2 linked regions of the Kribbella sp. NBC_01245 genome follow. The protein of the gene in region 1 interacts with the protein of each later gene in a pairwise test. Links are inferred from orthologs where the notes say so. Each region holds a gene or a part of one and is shown on either strand. Other genes may lie near its edges.

Region 1 (9,163 bases):
GACGATGTCGTTGTTCTGCCCGGCATGGTCGTGCCCGTTCGCCTCGCCGAGGCGGAGGCCCGGGCCGCGATCGAGGCCGCGCAGGCCGCCGGGCAGGACCAGGTGCTGCTGGTGCCGCGCCTGGACGGGAAATATGCGAAAGCCGGCACGCTCGGTGAGATCGAGCAGATCGGCCGGCTGCCGGGCGGTGCCCAGGCGGCCGTGATCCGCGGGACGCAGCGCGTCAGCATCGGTGTCGGTACGACGGGCCCGGGTGCCGCGCTGTGGGTCGAGGCGACCGTCCTCGACGAGACCAGCGACGGGCGCGTCGGCGAGCTGGCCCGCGAGTACAAGCAGCTGGTCACGACCGTGCTGCAAAGGCGTGGCGCCTGGCAGGTGATCGACTCGGTCAAGCAGGTGGAAGGCGCTTCGGCCCTGTCCGACCTGGCCGGCTACGCGTCGTACCTGACCGATGAGCAGAAGCTCTGGCTGCTGGAGACGCCTGACGTGTCCGAGCGGCTGACCAAGCTGATCGGCTGGGCGAAGGACCACCTGGCCGAGCTCGAGGTGGCCGACACGATCAACAAGGACGTCCAGGAGGGGATGGAGAAGCAGCAGCGCGAGTTCCTGCTTCGCCAGCAGCTCGCGGCCGTCCGCAAGGAACTGGCCGAGCTGGACGGCACCACCGCCTCCGAGGAGGAGGACTACCGGGCCCGGGTCGAGGCCGCCGATCTGCCCGAGCACGTCCACAAGGCCGCGATCGCCGAGGTCGACAAGCTCGAGCGCACGTCCGAGCAGTCCCCCGAGGTCGGCTGGATCCGTACCTGGCTGGACACCGTGCTGGATCTGCCCTGGAACGAGCGGACCGAGGACGGGTACGACATCGCCGAGGCCCGCGCCATCCTCGACGCCGACCACGCCGGTCTGGATGACGTGAAGGAACGCATCACCGAATACCTGGCCGTACGGCGCCGCCGGGCCGATCGTGGTCTGGGCATCGTCGGCGGCCGTCGCAGTGGCGCGGTGCTGGCACTGGTCGGTCCGCCCGGCGTGGGTAAGACCTCGCTCGGCGAATCGGTCGCGCGGGCGATGGGACGGAAGTTCGTCCGGGTCGCGCTGGGTGGCGTCCGCGATGAGGCCGAGATCCGCGGTCACCGCCGGACGTACGTCGGTGCGCTGCCGGGGCGGATCGTCCGGGCCATCAAGGAGGCCGGTTCGATGAACCCGGTCGTGCTGCTGGACGAGATCGACAAGGTGGGTGCGGACTACCGGGGCGACCCGACGGCCGCGCTGCTGGAGGTCCTCGACCCCGCGCAGAACCACACCTTCCGCGACCACTACCTGGAGGTCGAGCTCGACCTGTCCGACGTGGTCTTCCTGGCCACGGCGAACGTGCTCGACTCGATCCCGGCGCCCCTGCTCGACCGGATGGAACTGGTCCAGCTCGACGGCTACACCGAGGAGGAGAAGGTAGTCATCGCTCGTGACCACCTACTGCCCCGGCAGCTGGATCGCGCGGGTCTACTGGCCGAGGAGACCTCTATCGACGAGGACGCTCTACGCCTGCTTGCTGGCGAATACACCCGCGAGGCCGGCGTACGGCAGCTAGAGCGAGCCATCGCCCGCGTGCTGCGCAAGGTGACAGCCAAGCTGGCTCTAGATCCTGCAGCGTCTCCGGTTGTGCACGTGACGTCTGCGGACTTGAAGGGTTACCTCGGCTCGCCGAAGTTCTCTCCCGAGTCAGCGGAGCGTACGGCGCTACCGGGCGTTGCGACGGGTCTAGCCGTCACAGGTGCTGGTGGTGACGTCTTGTTCATCGAGGCGTCGTTGGCCGACAAGGAGACCGGACCGACCGGAATCACCCTCACCGGGCAGTTGGGTGACGTGATGAAGGAGTCGGCCCAGATCGCCCTGTCGTACCTGCGGTCGCACGGCGCGGAGCTGGGTCTGCCGGTCGGCGATCTGGCCGAGCGCAACACCCACGTGCACGTGCCCGCGGGCGCCGTACCGAAGGACGGGCCGAGTGCCGGTGTGACGATGACGACCGCGCTGGCGTCGCTGTTGTCGGGACGGCCGGTCCGTTCCGAGGTGGCGATGACCGGTGAGGTCTCACTGACCGGACGCGTGCTGCCCATCGGTGGCGTCAAGCAGAAGCTGCTGGCGGCACACCGGGCGGGGCTGACCACGATCCTGATTCCGAAGCGGAATGAGCCGGATCTCGAGGATGTGCCGGCGTCGGTGCTGGCGGAATTGACCGTGCACGCGGTCAGCGACGTGCGGGAAGTGCTCGAGCTGGCCTTGGAGCCTGCCTCGGTCACCAGCACAGCGCACACTGTCGCAGCCTGATTGAGGAGTCTGTAGGCCGGGGATATCCCTGGCCTACAGACGTCTCGAGAGGCCGTTTAGTTGCCGTGAGGAAGATCACATCTGACGATTCGGCCTCAGCGCGATATCACGTAGGCTCGTCGTCATGCGCGTTAGGGATAAAGGCGACCGGGGAGTCGTCCAGTCGGTAGTTTTGTTTCTCGGGGTGAGCGTTCTATCCGGTGCACTGGCGGCCGGTCTCGCCATCCCCTTCGCCGGTCTGGCCGGGTTCGGCACCCAGCGGGCCTCGGAGACCTTCGAACAGCTGCCACAGGAGCTGAAGGTCACCCCACCGCCGGTCCGGTCCACCGTGGTCGGATCCGACGGCAAGCCGATCGCGAACCTGTTCGAGCAGAACCGGGTGATCCTGGGCAACCTGAGCGACATCGCGCCGATCATGAAGCAGGCGATCATCTCGATCGAGGACTACCGCTTCTACGAGCACGGCGCGCTCGATGCCAAGGGCACCCTGCGCGCCCTGATGCGCAACCAGACCGAGGGGTCGGTCCAGCAGGGTGGCTCGAGCATCACCCAGCAGTACGTGAAGCTCGTGCTGCTGCAGCAGGCCGATACGCCGGAAGAGCAGAAGGCCGCGACGGCCGAGACGTATGAGCGCAAGATCCGCGAACTGCGGTATGCGGTCGCCGTCGAGAAGCAGTACTCCAAGGACGAGATCCTGCTCCGCTACCTCAACCTGGCGAACTTCGGCGACGGCGCGTATGGCGTCGAGGCCGCGGCCCGGCACTACTTCAAGGCCACCGCGAAGACCCTGACGCTGCCGCAAGCCGCACTGCTGGCCGGCATCGTGAAGAGCCCGAGCGCGTACAACCCGACCACCGCCTCCGGCATGAAGCGGGCCAAGGAACGGCGTGACGTGGTCCTGCGGCGCATGCAGGAGCTCAAGGTCATCACGCCGAAGCAGGCCGCGGACGCGATCAAGACCCCGGTGATCGATAAGAACAAGGTCCAGGAAGTGCCGAAGGGCTGCGCCTCCTCGGCGTACCCCTTCTACTGCGAGTACGTCTACGCGCAACTGCTGAACAACCCGGCGCTAGGCAAGAACCCCAAAGAGCGGGCCGACTACATCAAGTCCGCGGGCCTGAAGATCCGCACTTCGCTCGACCGGGATGTCCAGAACAAGGCCCAGGCCGCGATCAGCGCGAATTCACAGCCTGGGGACCAGGCGATGGCCGCGATGAGCATCGTCGAACCGGGCACCGGTCTGGTGAAGGCGATGGTTCAGAGCCGGCCGTACGGCAACAACAAGGCCAAGGGCGAGACCACCTGGAACTACAACGTCGAAGCGTCGTACGGCAGCGGCTTCGGCGGCTTCCAGCCCGGCTCGACGATGAAGGCGTTCGTGCTGGCGGCAGCAATTCAGCAGGGCATCCCGCTGAACCACATGATCGACGCCAAGAAGACGATCAACCTGAGCGGCGCAAGGTTCCGGACCTGCAACGGCGTCGTGTGGGAGCCGAAGTACACGCCAAAGAACTCGACCATCAGCGGTCCGATGAACCTGATCAGGGCTACGGCCCAGTCGGTCAACACTTACTTCCTGCTGTTGTCCAAGGAGATCGGCTTGTGCGGGCCATCAACGCTTGCCACCAAGCTCGGTGTCGTCAATGCCAAGACCGAGGGTGGCGACATCATCGGTAAGCCGCTGAAGGTCTACCCTTCGTACACCCTGGGCGTCGGTAACGTCACACCGTTGATGATGGCAAATGCGTACGCGACCTTCGCGGCGCGCGGCAAGTACTGCACCCCGGTCGTCATCACCTCGATCACCGACAGCAACGGCAAGAACATCCCCACTCCGGGCGGCAACTGCACGCAGGTAATGCAGCCGGACTACGCGGATGGTGTGAACCGGGTGATGCAGAGTGTCATGACCACCGGCGGTACCGGCAGCAGGCTCAACTTTGGGCGTCCGGTCGCCGGCAAGACTGGTACGACGTCCGAAAGCAAGGCCGTCTGGTTCGTGGGCTACACGCCGACCTACGCGGCGGCGGTCGGTATCACCGACCCGGATGGTACCCAGGAGAGCCTCACCAAGCTGACGTTCAACGGACGTCGTCTCGGCGGCAGCGTTTCGGGTGGTGGCACCGCCGGACCCATCTGGGAGGCCGCGATGCGGTCGATCCACGAGGGTCTGCCTGAGATCCCTTTTCGTAAGCCCGACTCGGACATAGTGAAGGGAGACGTGCTACCGATACCCCGGGTAACGGGCATGTCCCCCGACGAGGCCGTGGCAACGCTGAAGGCCGCCGGGTTCAACCCCGAGGTGTCCGACGAGCGGCGCGATTCCGACCAGCCCGAGGGCACCGTGGCGTACACCTCGCCACGACGCAGCGACGGCGCCATCGCGGGCGCGACGATCATCATCTACCTGTCGAACGGCAAAGACCCGAACCCGCTCACCCCGCCGCCCACAACGACCACACCCCCGCCGACCGGCAAGCCGACCACCAAACCGACCAAACCCGGCGGCGGCACCACCTGCCCGCCCTGGCGCCCCAAGTGCAACGAACGCTAGCGCCGGTCTTTCAGTAAGGCGTTGATCCTGGGCGTGGATTGGGTCGAGGGGCCGTGAGGGTTGTTGGGCCTGAGGGGCTTGCCGGCGTTCCGTTGTCCTTTGGTCGCGGGTGGTCAAGCCGGTCAGCGTTCAGGTCCGGAGTGGATGCGGGATCAATAGGAGACGGCAAAAGCGGCTGCGAGGCCTTGTGCCCATTTCCAGTGTTTGGCGAGCCGCAGGTAGGTGCGGCGTTGCCCTCGGATGATGCGGGCTGCGGTGTTGAGGATCCGGTAGCGCAGCGCTTTGGGTTCACACGGTGGCCAGGTCCCCGTCAAGCAGCGTGTCTTGAGTCCAGGCGATTAGGTCGATGCCGGTCAGGGCGAGTTCCAGCAGCCGGCGTTGAGTGCAAACATTCGCGATGGGAACTGGCCGATACCGGTGTCTTTCGCGCAGCGGATCCGGTCTTCGACGCGGGCGTGGGCGCAGTGCCTGGCTTCCAGGTGGGCGAGCTGGCCACGAGCTGTGTCGGTGGCGAAGGCCTGGTAGCGCAGCCCGTCACGCTGGTCGATCAGTGACAGTTGCGCGCGGCCGGGTGCGGCCGTTCACGGCGCACGATGACCCGCTTAGCCTCGGGCCAGCCCGCAGGTCCCAGGCCGGCATCGAGAGCAATGACCAGGCCCGGCGCCAGTCGCCCGCCGGCTGTCAAGGCCGGTACATCCCGGCCATGGGCATATATCCCCGCCCATGCTCGACTTCGTGCCAGTCAATCACGCTCCCAGACGGCTACATGCGCTTGCCGCAACCGGTCCTGGACAGCCTCATCAAGGCTGTCCAGGACCCGCGATGCCGTGCCGCTCGAGGCGACCGGCCGAACAGACTGGTCGCGCGATATAGCCAGGTCCGAGATCGCAGCGCCGCTGTCGGCCAGCATCACCGCAACATCGACCAGCGCCCGGCCAGGGTTATGCGCCGAGCGGGACTGCCGCACCTCCCGCACCGAACGCGCCTCAACCAGCCCGTCACACGGCCAGATCCGCCAGCGGCCGCGACCTGGCATGCGAGCCGACACCCCGCCCATCAGCCGTCACCGTGACCGCCGGACCCGTCGTTGTGTCTCCGCCTACGAAGCACCTTCCCGCTTGGACCAAACTGAGTCTTGGACGCACCCAAAATCCCTTGCAGGTAAGGCACCTATCTATATCTACGACGCGTGTCGACCCCCACGATCACATCGTTACAGCAAAGCCATGGCCAAAGGACACGTCGGGGCGGAACCGGGACAGGGAAGCCCTGCGGCGGGCTGTGGTGACATTCCCTACCCGAGGAACTCAGGCCCTCCAGCCAGACCAGCCGGTGATATCAACTAGATTGACATATTCCGTGCCACTAGGCGCCGGGGCGTGGATCATAATATCGTGTGGATGCCTATAGACCATAAAAGAGATACCTCGACGGATATTCCCACCAAGGCTACCCCAGGCAAGTTCGTTTAAGATGGAGCCAGTAGGGGGGCGAAATGTGCGCACACCGATCTGTGCTGAATAGTCACTGGCGATCATGAAGATGTATTGAATGGTCAAGTCGCCTGCAGTAAACGACAGCGTGCGATAGAATGTGCCGCAGCGTGCGTTTCCTGTCAGTCCGCCGACAGTGAAGGAGTAAGTAGTGGCGCCGGCTGGGCAGGACTTTGTGAGCTCGTCTGATGCGACGCTATTCCAGAATGAAGGATCTGCCGCGATGCCCGCTTCCATTGCAGCGCTGCTTAGCGCCTGAGATGGAAGATGATTCGTTGCGATACCGACGCCCGTCAATGAAGCACTGAATAATGCAACTATGGAAACGATTCGTTGTACGCTCCTTAGCATTTATCCCCCTATTGAAAATAGGCTTTAACTGCAGGTCAATAAAATACAGGTCACCGGGAGTTCTCGGGAAGGGCTGCCAAAATTGCAGGAACATGCAAAAGCGCCGCGCTCCCCCGCCCCGGCTTGAGCTCTTTGCTGCTCTTAAGGAACACGAAGATCCGTGGCGGGGGTGGGCAAACACCCGCCACGGATCATTCTCATTGCTCAGACCCAGGGCGGGCAGCCGCGCTTATGGCAGTGCCATCCCGTGTATTTCACGCCATCGCCACCGTGCCAGTCCCTGACACCGAGGAAACCTTCATTGTTCGGGCCGTACGACCCCAGCATGTTGGTCCACTCGGCAGTTTCGCCCGGCGAGAAGGCGATCTGCAGACGCTTAATATTCGTGTACTGCTTGGTCGTGGCGTTGTAGTAACCGCGTTCCACATAGAGCGTCGAATCCCAGAACTGCGGCGCCCACGTGCTGAAGACCCAATACGCATTACAGGCCTTCGAGTAGGTGAGCATCACTTCGGTGGTGCCGCGGACATTCACCGCGTCCTTGTTGCATCCCATCGCAACCGGACCCTTGTTGTCGCAAGTGGAGCCATAGCAGCCGACAGCGAAGGCCGATGTCGGGACTACGAGCCCCAACGAGACCACCGCGGCGCCAACGAACGCCGCCACGACTCTTACCATTCTCTGCATCCTCACAGCAATTTCCCTCCGTTGAGTTCAATCCGTCTATGGAGCTTTGACAAATGACTCGCGGCGAACCTCGAGTGCGAGCATCGTCGCGTTTAGCGGACGCCCTCGTGGAGCCCACTCCTCCCAGTCACTGCCAGTTGTCGCCTCGAAATACCCCACGGGAAGCGGATTCCGAAGAAACTGTTGCCGCTCCCCTCTCCTGCCGACCTGAAGCCTCAGAACGAGGTCAGCGTTGGCGTACGTCACCGAAGCCACCTCCGATTCCGGCACACCCCCAGCCCTCACTACTGCCGGATCAAGCTGTTCACCCGACCGCACCGAGTGCCACTCCCCGTGCCAGCCACGTGGCCGCAGTTTCTGATCCAGAGTCAGCAACGCATGAATCGGTCGGCCGACTATCAACCCCGCCGACCGGACAAATCCACAAGACGAATCCCAAGGAATCTCCGCGCTACCCTTCGGCCCTTGCGCTCGCTCGATACAAGTCACAGCTTCCCGGGCCTTTGGTTTGCCAGACTCATTCGCTGCTGCAAAAACGAGGGCTTCAACCCGCTCCGAGTCCTCGCGAGCACCGGAAAGGCGTTCTTTGAACAGGTCACTCTTGGGATCGACAAGCTGGGGTTCGTCGCGCGTTGCGCTGTGGCAACCAGCCAATAGAGCCACGATCGCAATCCCGGGCATCAGCGATCTCAACGACTCATCACCAGCCCATCTTTTGCTTGATAGCGTCGGCGTAGAGCTGCGTCCCAGCGCCGTTTGGATGGAACGATTCGGCAGAGACAGCCTCGTCAGGGTCATCTCCGGGCGTCTTGCTCACTTTGATCCAATTGATCGCGCCATTGACGGTTGAACAAGCGCCACGCCCTGCGAACTGAGGCCTAGTGTCCACGTACGTGAGCGGGATCCCAGTGTCCCGCGACAGCTGAGCCAGGGTCGCCGAAGTCGTATCAGCTAGCAGGTCGCTCATCTGGTTCATCCAGAACACCTCCTGCGCACCCAGGCCATCCGGACAGGCCGTGTTGGACCCGTCGAACAAACGCGGATAGCCGGCATAAACGATCCTGGCGCTTGGGGCGGCAGCATGGATTCTTTGCACTGCCGCGACCACGCGCTCCTGGACATCGCCGGTAATTCGCTCGCGTTCTGCGATATCCAACACAGCCGAGTCTCCCGGCATAACGTCGCCATAGCATTCAAAGGCACCCTTGATGCAGAAGGTCAATACTTTGCTAAATAAAGCATCGTTTCCGCCAAGACTCACGAAGACCAGATTGGTGTTCTCGTCGATATATCCGGACTGAAGTTGTGCCACTTCATGATGTTGTCCCCCACCTAAGTAGTGCGGGTCAGTAGAGGGCGGCGCGAAGGAAACGTTGTCCGACACCGCCCCGGAGCACGAGACGAAGCTCAGCTCAGCGGTTGTACTGAATGCATCTGATGCAGATCCCAGCGACTGCCCATTGAGGCCTGACGGGCTGACTAGCCGTGACCATGCCTTCGTCGAACGGTGGCACGCGCTGCGGGCTAGTGGGAATTCGCCACTGTGGTCAGTTCCAGCCAGGTAGTCGCCAGCACCTTCGCCCGAGCCGTAGGAGTCGCCCACCGCGGCGGCGACGATGGCGGGCTTGGCCGGCAGGGGCTGGAACGCCACCGCATCCCAGGCGATGTTCTCCTGACGGTCGAGCGCGAATGGATTGATGTTGGAGTCGAAGTACTTCGCGTCGAAGGTCCGGTTCGAGAGGGAGACGGATGG
Region 2 (9,133 bases), 2.0 Mb from region 1 along the record:
CGCGCCACCACGGCACTAGCGCTGGCGCTGCTGGCAAAGACCGGCCTGGACGTATCGCCCGCCGCGGCACTGACCGAAGTCCCCATCTTCGGCGGCGGCACCCCTGTCGGCACCGTCCGCCCGACGCTCTAGCTGGCTCCGCGTCCCTTCTTCGTGAGCCTGCTGGACGTTTTCTGGCCAATAGACGTCCGGCTGACCCACAAAGACGAGGAGCAGCCCGGAAAGCCGGCGATCTGACGTATCTTGGCGGCCGCGCGCAGCTTCGTGAGCACACTGGACGTTTTCAGGGCCCGAAAACCTCCAGTCCGCTCGGGAAGATGCACCGCCGCCCATCCGTGACGGCCCCACTCGCCGCGGTAGCGCCACGCAGCCAGCAAACCCGGTCAGACTCCACCCATCCCCCTGATAGCCCGCCGCCCTTGGCCGGTTCGAAAGAACTCAGGGGGACGGGTGCCCCGCGACGACCTCCTCCTCGACCGCATCGCGCGAGCGCAGCGACGAATGCGCCAAAGCGAAGACCAGCAGAACACCCAACAACCCAGCCGCCAGCAAGTACGGCAACACCGGCCACACCTGGTAAAGCGACGTCCCCACCACCGGACCGAACACGAACGTGAGCGCAGTAGTCGCCCCCAGCAGCCCAGCCAGCCCACTCTGCTCGTTCCGCTCCACAAGCATCGTCGGCGCCGAGGTGTACCCAGGGACCGCCAACCCATAGCCAACACCAGTCAGACCAAGCCCAACCAGCACAGACCACAACCCAAACCCCGGAACGACCAGCAGGAACCCAAAGATCGCCACCGGAATCCCAACCCGCAGCATCCGCAACGGCGCCCACCCGAGCTTCGGCACCACCGCCGCCTGCATCACCAACATCGGCAACCCCGCACAAAGCAACGCGAACCCGGTAGTCCGAGCCGTCTGCTCAGAGGTCAACCCCAACCGATCCTGCAGCAGAAACCCGATCGTCATCTGCATCAACGCCAACGACAGGAACAGCCCGAACCCGATCACCAAGAACGGCCAGATCCGCCGATCGAACGGGCTCAACCGCGGCACCACCGGCCGCTCGGCATGCCGAGGCTCGGCCGGTAGGCGCAGAGCCACCAGCACGGCCAACGGAACCAACGCGGCCGGAGCGACGTACAGCGGGATCAACAACCCAAACCGCCCGAGCAAACCACCAATGGCCGGGCCAAGTACCAACGCGAGACCAGTCACCGCGCCGATCAACGACAAGCCGCGAACTCGGGACTTTTCGTCGGACGTCACGTCAGCGACGTACGTCTGCGCGGCGACCGGGATGGCTGCCATGAAGCCGCCGAAGAGGAAGCTGCGGCTGACCAGGATCAACCCGAACAAGACCGGCAACGACCAGCGTCCATCCAGACCGAACTTGGTCACGACGGCGAACCCGGTCAGGCCGAGGATGGCGCCGGCGAGGCCCATGACGATGACCGGTTTGCGGCCAAGGGCTTCGCTACGGCGGCCCCAGAACGGGCTGGCCAGGACGACGATCGCCGCGGCGACGGTCATCACCAGGCCTAGGTGGACCTCGCTGAGCCGGAGCTCGCGGGCGAGTGGCGGCAGGATCGGCATGATCATCTGCTGGCCGAAGTAGCCGCCGAAGACGGCGAGATAGACGAGCACGAGTGGGCGTCGGGCGGGCTGATTCATGGCATTCCTTGTACAGTGTTCAACGGGTTAGGTTGACCTTACCACCGGGAGACATGATTAGGTCTGGACGCATGACACCCAGTTCGCCCAAGTCGAGGACGGCGGCCGGCCTGCCGCCGATCACCGCGGCCAAGGTCGCGGCCGCCGCGACGGCTCTCACCGCGCGCAAAGGGCTGGACGGGTGGAGCGTGCGGGACCTGGCCGGCGAGCTCGACGTCTATCCCGCGGTCATCTACCACCACATCGGCGGCCGGGACGCCGTGCTGCACGCCGTCACCGAGCGGGTGGTCGCGCAGATGCCTTGCCCGCCGGCCGACTTGCCCTGGCGCGACTGGTTCACCGAGTTCCTCTGCGAGGGGCGCAAGGTGCTGCGGAAGTATCCCGGCGTCGCGCGCCGGCTCTACCTGGCCGGCCCGACCGTGCCGTCGGCGATGCGCATCATCGACCGGGGCGTGACGGTGTTGCAACGGGCCGGGTTCGGCGACGAGGCCGTCGACATCTACAGCTATCTCGTCGGCACCGGGTTCCTGCACGTCGACCTCGAGGACGAACGGGCCGAGCGCGTAGAGGAACGGCTTGCCGCCCGCGACGCGTTCCTTGCCCATGGCAACCGTGAGGACACTCCCGGCCTGGCGGCGATGGCCTCCCAGCTAAGCACCCGCGGGCGCACGCCGGCGCAGATCGTCAAGGACGACGAGCAGGCCTTCCGCTACATCATCGACCTCTGTCTGGACGGCGCCGAGACGCACCTCGGCTAGATCGAGTTGCTGCGCAGATGGATGTTCTGGAGCAAGCCGACCGCTAGTAGGCCGGAGAACATCGAGGAGCCGCCGTAGGAGACGAACGGCAGCGGCAGGCCGGTGACGGGCATGATGCCGAGGGTCATGCCGATGTTCTCGAAGGCCTGGAAGCCGAACCAGCAGACGACTCCGGTCGCGACCAGCCGGCCGAAGGCGTCGCGCGCGTTGACCGCGATGCGCAGGCCACGCCAGAGCACGATCGCGAACAGCACGATGATGCCGCCGGCGCCGATCAGGCCGAGCTCCTCTCCCGCCACCGTGAAGACGAAGTCGGTGTGCTGCTCGGGCACAAACGCGTTCTGCGTCTGCGAACCGTGGAACAGCCCTTGGCCGAAGACGCCGCCGTTGCCGATCGCGATGCGGGCCTGGTTCACGTTGTAGCCGATACCGCGTGGGTCCTGCGACGGATCGGCGAAGGCCGCGAACCGCGCGAGCTGGTAGTCCTTCAGCACGTGGAACTGGATCGCCAGCACGGCCGTCGTCGTGGCCACCAGCACCAGACCCACCAGCCAGCGCTTCGATACGCCAGACACCGCGATGATGCCGAAGACCAGGGCGCCGAGGACCATCACCGTGCCGAGGTCTGGTTGCAGTACGACGAGGGCGACCGGGATCGCCGCCACCACTAGGGACTGGGCGAGATCGATGGTGCGGGCCTCTTCGCGATGGTTCGTCTCACCCTTCTCCGCGATCAGCAGGGCCATCCCGACGATGACCGCGAGCTTGGCGAACTCGCTCGGCTGGATCGACAACCCGGGCAGGTGGATCCAGGAGCGCGAGCCGTTCACGACGGCACCAACGCCCGGCACGAGCACGAGGATCAGCCCGAGCACGGAACCGGCGTACACGAAAGGGGTGAGGATGCGGACCCAGCGATGCGGGATGACCGCGGCGCCGACGGCCAGCACCAGGCCGATGGCGAAGTTCATCAGGTGGCGCAGGAGAAAGTCGTACTGATCGCCGCCGGTGAGCGCATCGCGCTGATAGGTGGCGGACCAGATCAGCATCGCGCCCACCGCCGACAACGCGCCGACAGCCAGTACGAGCAGCCAATCGGCCTGCCGTAGGGGCCAGCGCCGATCCAGGCGCGACCGGCCGCCGCCGTACATCAGGCTCATGGCTTCTTACCTGGAGCCGGAGCCGGGACCTTCACGTTATAGAGCGCTTCCCAGACGTGACGGACGGCCGTGCCGGAGGCGCCCGAGCCCGAACCGGCCTGCGACAGCATCATCACGACGGCATAGCGTTCGTCGTACGTCGCGAGCCAGGACGTCGTCTGCTTGCCGTACACCTCGGCCGTGCCGGTCTTCGAACGGACCGGGTGCTTGTCCAGCGGGAAGCCGCCGAACTTCCACGCGGCCGTGCCGGTCCGAGTCGTCTCCTTCAGCGCCTTGTCCATGTACGCCAGCACCGACGGGGAGATGGGCAACCGGCCGGACGACTTCGACGGGATCGCCTTGACCTTGCCGCCCGGGCCGACGAGCTTCTTGCCGAGGCGCGGTTCCCAGAGCACACCACCGTTGGCCAAGGCCGAGTAGATCGTTGCCAGCTGCAACGGTGTGATGGTCGTATCGCCTTGCCCGATGGAGAAGTTGACCGCGTCGCCCGCGCGATACCGCCAGCCGTCCTCGCAGAACTCGCGCGAGAACTGCTTCAAGAACGCGGACGTCCCCGGCTCGGGATTGGCCGCCATCTTGCAGTAGTAGTCCTTCTGCGCGTCGTAGTACTCCTTCTTCCACTTGCGATCCGCGATCCGGCCGGCGGCCTCGCCCGGGATGTCGATACCGGTCGGACGGCCGAGCCCGAAGGCCTTCGCCATCTCGACGACCGGGTCCTTCGCGTCGACGTCACCGGAGTTGCCGCCCGCGCGCAGCCACAGGTCGTACGCGATCCGGTAGTAGAAGGTGTCGCACGAGATCGACAACGCCCGGTCGAACCCGATCCGCCCGTACGACGCGGACTCGTAGTTCTTGAACTTGCGATTCCCGACCTCGAAGTACGACGAACAGTCCAGCTTGCTCTTCAGCGAATAGCCCGCGTTGATCGCGGCCGCCGTGGTGATCGGCTTGAACGTCGACCCGGGCGCGAGCTGTCCCTGCAACGCGCGCGACAGCAGCGGCGTACCGGCCTTGGGCGAGTAGAGCGCGTCCAGCTCCCGCTGGGTGATGCCGCCGACCCAGACCCCCGGGTTGTACGTCGGCTGGCTGGCCATCGCGACGATCTGCCCGGTCTTCACGTCCATCACCACGGCCGCGCCGGAATCCGCGACGTAGTTGCGGCGAGTGTTCTTGTCGTACTGCTTTCGCGCGGTCAGCATCGCGCCGTACAACTGGCGCTCCAAGACAGACTGGATCCGCGAGTCGATGCTCGTGACGAGGGTCGACCCGGGCACCGGCGCGGTCTGCTTGGCCACGCCCGTGGTCAGGCCGAGGTTGTCGACGGTCACGCTCTTCACGCCGGGCGTGCCGCGCAGCATCGCGTCGTACGTGCGCTCGACGCCGGCCCGGCCGACCAGGTCCGACCGATGGGTGACCGGGTCCTGCCCGGCCTCCTCCATATCCTCCAGCTCACCGGTGGTGATCGGCGAGAGATAGCCGAGCAGGTGAGCCGCGTTCACCTTGTACGGCGCGGGGTAGGCGCGGAGTGCGGCCGATTCGGCGTTGACGCCCGGGAAGTTCTCCCGATGCTCCATGATCTCGATCGCGACCTGTTCGCTGACGTCCTTCGCCACCGGGATCGGCTGGTACGGCGATCCGTTCCAGCAGACGGGCGGTTTGCTCGCGCCGGGCTCGCCGCAGAGCTTCGTCCGGGCGGTGAGGTCGGCCGGGGTCTGCCGGAGGACCTTCGCCAGCCGGACCAGCACCTGTTTGGCCTGCGCCTCGGGCAGTTTCACCAGCACGGTCCGGTCGACGGTGATGACGAGTGAGACCCGGTTGCCGACCAGCGTCCGCCCGGCGGCGTCGACGATGTTGCCACGGGCCGCCGGGGTGAGCACCTCGCGGACCCGGTTCTGGTCGGCGGCGTCGGCGTAGTCGTCCCCGACCACCACCTGGAGCCACCAGAGCCGAGCGAAAAGCGTTATCAGCAAGGAGAAAACGAGCACGCGGATCACGAACAACCGCAGCCGCGGCCGCTCGGGGGCGGGGTTGTAACTGCTCACGACAGCACCCGCCTGCGCTCGCCTGGTGGCACCACCAGTCGCATCACCCACAACACCAGCGGGATCACCAGCACGGCCGCGAGGAGGTCGTACCCGGTGGCGATGCCGAGGCGCTCGCCGTACGACGACCAGTCGACAGATGGGTCATGCAGCAACGACCCGGTGGCGGTGAAGACGGTCAGCGAAAGCACTGTGCCGACGACCACCGTGACGGCCGTCGCCCAGGGACCGACGAAGCTCTCCCGCCGGGCCAGGCCCGCGACATACCCCGCGAGCGCGAACGCGAGTGCCCAGCGGCCGGCGGTGTGGTCGGCCGGTGGCGCGAGGTCGAGCAGTAGGCCGCCCGTGAAGCCCGCGATCGCGCCGAACTCCGGCCCGCGGGCCAGGCCGAGCGCGACGACGACCACCAGTGCGAGGTCACACGTCACCCCGGCGATGGCCAGTTGCGGCAGCGTCGAGAGTTGCAGGGTCACGGCGACCATCAGGAACAGCGCGGCGATCGCGACGCGCAGGCCCGCCATCAGCGCGGCCCCGGTAGCGGTCGGCGTGAGCTGCGGGCGGTCGGCCCGACGACCACGCCGACGGTGTCGATCCGGCCGGCATCGGCGTACGGCCTGATCAGGGCAGTGGACCCGAGCGTGCCGGTGGCGGGGCCGACCGAGGTGATGACGCCGATCGGCACGCCCGCGACGTACGGCGCGTTGCCGCTCGAGCCCCAGGTCATCACCTTCGCGCCGACCCTGGGCCGGGCCTTGAGGTCGACCAGCCGGTATTCCAAAGTGGCGTGCGAACCGAGCTCACCGCGGCCGGTGACAAAGCCGAGGGCCTGAGTGGTGTCGAGGCGCCCGCCGACGGTGGAACCGCGGTCGCCGATCAGCAGCACCGTCGCGGTCGACGCGGTGGCTCGCACGACCCGGCCGATCAGGCCGTCGCCGTTCAGCACGGTCATGTCGGCGCGAACGCCGTCCGCCGCGCCGGCGTCGATCGTGATGGTCTGGCTGAAGCTCTGCGCGGGCCCGATCGCGATCACCCGGGCGGGCGCGATCTTGTAGCCGACGTTGCTCGCGACCCGGAGCAGCTTGTCGAGCTCGACGGCACGCTTGCGGGCGTAGTCGGTGCTTCGCAGCTGACTCGTCAGTTTGCGGTTTTCCTCGCGGAGGCGCTCGTTCTCCGCGGTGAGTCGCTCGGCCGCGGCGAACTTCGCCTTGAGGTCGTCGACCGGTTTGCGGGCCGACGTCGCGCTCGACTGCAGCGGGCCGAAGATGCCGGCCGCGGTATCGCGCAACGGATCGACCGGCGACCCGGCTGAGCGGCGGGCGTCCAGGATCATCAGGGTGAGCGAGGCCAGCACGACCAGCGCGAGCACGGTCCGGCGGCGGCGGATGTCCTTGGGCAGCCCGGCGGACCGGACCACACCCCTGGTAGGCGGTGCGCCGAGATCTTTCAGCATTCGTCGGTCCTCAGCGGCGGTCGGTGACGAGGATGCGTTGCAGGGTCTCGATGTTGTCCACGCACTTGCCCGCGCCGAGCACGACGGCGTCGAGCGGGTTGTCCGCGACATGGATCGGGATACCGGTCTCGTGCCGCAGGCGCTCGTCCAGGCCCTGCAGCAGGGCACCGCCGCCGGTGAGCACGATGCCCCGGTCGACGATGTCACCGGCCAGCTCGGGCGGCGTCTTGTCCAGGGTGGCCTTGACCGCGTCGATGATCGAGGCGAGTGGTTCTTCGATCGCCTTGCGGATATCGGCCGCGGAGACCTTCACCGTGCGCGGCAGGCCGGAGACCATGTCCCGGCCGCGGATCTCGGCGGTCGGCTCCTCGCGGGCCGGGAAGGCCGAGCCGATGGTCATCTTGATCTGCTCGGAGGTGGCCTCGCCGAGCATCAGCGAGTACTCCTTCTTGCAGTACGTCTGGATGGCCTTGTCGATGGCGTCACCGCCGACCCGGATCGACTGGCTGGTGACGATGCCGCCGAACGAGATCACCGCGACCTCGGTGGTCCCACCGCCGACGTCGACGACCATGTTGCCGGTGGCGTCGCGCACCTCGAGGTTGGACCCGAGGGCCGCGGCCATCGGCTCCTCGATGATGTAGACCTTGCGGGCGCCGGCCATATAGCCCGCGTCCCGGACAGCGCGCTGCTCGACGGCGGTGATCCCCGACGGAACGCAGACGACGATCCGGGGTTTCGCGAAGTACCGACGGCGGTGCACGCGCTGGATGAAGTAGCGCAGCATCTGCTCGGCGGCGTCGAAGTCCGCGATCACGCCGTCCTTCAACGGCCGGATCGCGGTGATGTTGCCCGGCGTCCGGCCGATCATCTTCTTCGCCTCATGCCCGAAGGCGACCGCCTCGCGCGGTTCGTCGGTCCGGGTCGCGACCACGGACGGCTCGTTCAGCACGACGCCACGTCCGCGGACATAAACCAGGGTGTTCGCCGTACCGAGATCTACCGCCATATCGCGGCCGAGCATGCTGTTCGCCATCGCGCCGCCTCCCGCCCATTGCTTCGCTCCACAGGCTAGACGCGTTCCGGCCCCCGCCCGGCGACCGACACGTCACCGCTCAGCCACTCACGCATCGTATCCGACCGACTACCCCATGCCATCATCCGGGGTCCGGAGCCTCGTTACCGAACCGTGAAGGTCAACGAGCAACTCGCGGCGAAGTTGGTGTGTCACACATCACACCAGCTATTCCCTTGGGAGGGGACCATGAAACTGCTCCGGTTTGCCGTCGCACTACCCGTTGTCCTGGCGGCCGTCACCGGCACCGTCGGCACTCTGCCCGCGTCGGCCGCGCCCAGTCACCAGTGTCTGAGCTCGATGTCGCGGCTGCCCGCGATGGGCCAGGAGACCGGGTTCGTCGGCGTGACGCTGTCGCCGAACCACCGCAACGTCGTGCCGAACTTCCGGATCAACCCGGCGCTCTGCCAGGGCGCCGTGTTCGCGATCGGGATCAGCCGTCGCGACGGCAGCCAGTTCCGCAACGCCAACGCCAGCTTCGACCCGTCGACCGGCTGGGTGCGGGCCACTCACCGGCTGGGCTGGGCCGACACCGGCGACTGGACCATCCGGCAGATCGCCGTCAGCTGGAACGGGCAGGGCGCGGTGCGGTCGCTCGACCCGGCCAAGCAGACCTCGGTCGCGCGGGTGAAGCGCGCCTCGGTGCTGACGGCATACCCGACCGGCAAGTTCCAGGCCGACAACAACGACGTGTTGTGGGTAGGCGGCTACTTGAAGGCGTACAACAGCAAGGGTGGACTCTCACCACTGCCGTGGCAGCTCGTCGAACTGCAGGGCCGTCGCTACGGCTGGGGCGGCGAGTATGGCGTGGTGAACGACTTCGAGTCCACGTCCACCGGGCGCTGGGGCGGGGGGATCAACTTCGGCTACAAGTACCCGCAGGAGATCCGCGTGATCTTCCGCTCCCGCTACCAGACCATCGCCTCCGACTTCACCTACATGGGCGTCGGAATCGGCCATCCCTGATCTTC

What was found.
Region 2: the proteins of OG394_RS23695 (region 1) and mrdA interact in binary tests that used the Escherichia coli proteins (3 or more experiments, as listed by UniProt). The link is inferred for Kribbella sp. NBC_01245 from one-to-one orthologs.

Annotation. Positions count from the first base shown.
Region 1 is NZ_CP108487.1:5,257,795-5,266,957, forward strand. The notes cover bases 2,165-5,194. They hold OG394_RS23695 (penicillin-binding protein), read left to right. Parts: upstream 2,165-2,509; coding sequence 2,510-4,879; downstream 4,880-5,194. Other genes in these bases: lon (endopeptidase La), read left to right, coding at 2,165-2,325. In the rest of the region: more of lon, read left to right, coding at 1-2,164; OG394_RS23710 (hypothetical protein), read right to left, coding at 6,187-6,609; OG394_RS23715 (hypothetical protein), read right to left, coding at 6,928-7,389; OG394_RS23720 (golvesin C-terminal-like domain-containing protein), read right to left, coding at 8,111-9,163. UniProt on the Escherichia coli protein: Cell wall formation. Synthesis of cross-linked peptidoglycan from the lipid intermediates.
Region 2 is NZ_CP108487.1:3,294,061-3,303,193, forward strand. Bases 3,115-6,114 are described here. They hold mrdA (penicillin-binding protein 2), read right to left. Parts: upstream 5,638-6,114; coding sequence 3,592-5,637; downstream 3,115-3,591. Other genes in these bases: rodA (rod shape-determining protein RodA), read right to left, coding at 3,115-3,595; mreD (rod shape-determining protein MreD), read right to left, coding at 5,634-6,114. Outside these bases: OG394_RS14455 (asparaginase), read left to right, coding at 1-132; OG394_RS14460 (MFS transporter), read right to left, coding at 439-1,677; OG394_RS14465 (TetR/AcrR family transcriptional regulator), read left to right, coding at 1,749-2,435; more of rodA, read right to left, coding at 2,432-3,114; more of mreD, read right to left, coding at 6,115-6,158; rod shape-determining protein MreC, read right to left, coding at 6,158-7,087; OG394_RS14490 (rod shape-determining protein), read right to left, coding at 7,098-8,123; OG394_RS14495 (hypothetical protein), read left to right, coding at 8,352-9,128. UniProt on the Escherichia coli protein: Catalyzes cross-linking of the peptidoglycan cell wall. Responsible for the determination of the rod shape of the cell. Is probably required for lateral peptidoglycan synthesis and maintenance of the correct diameter during lateral and centripetal growth.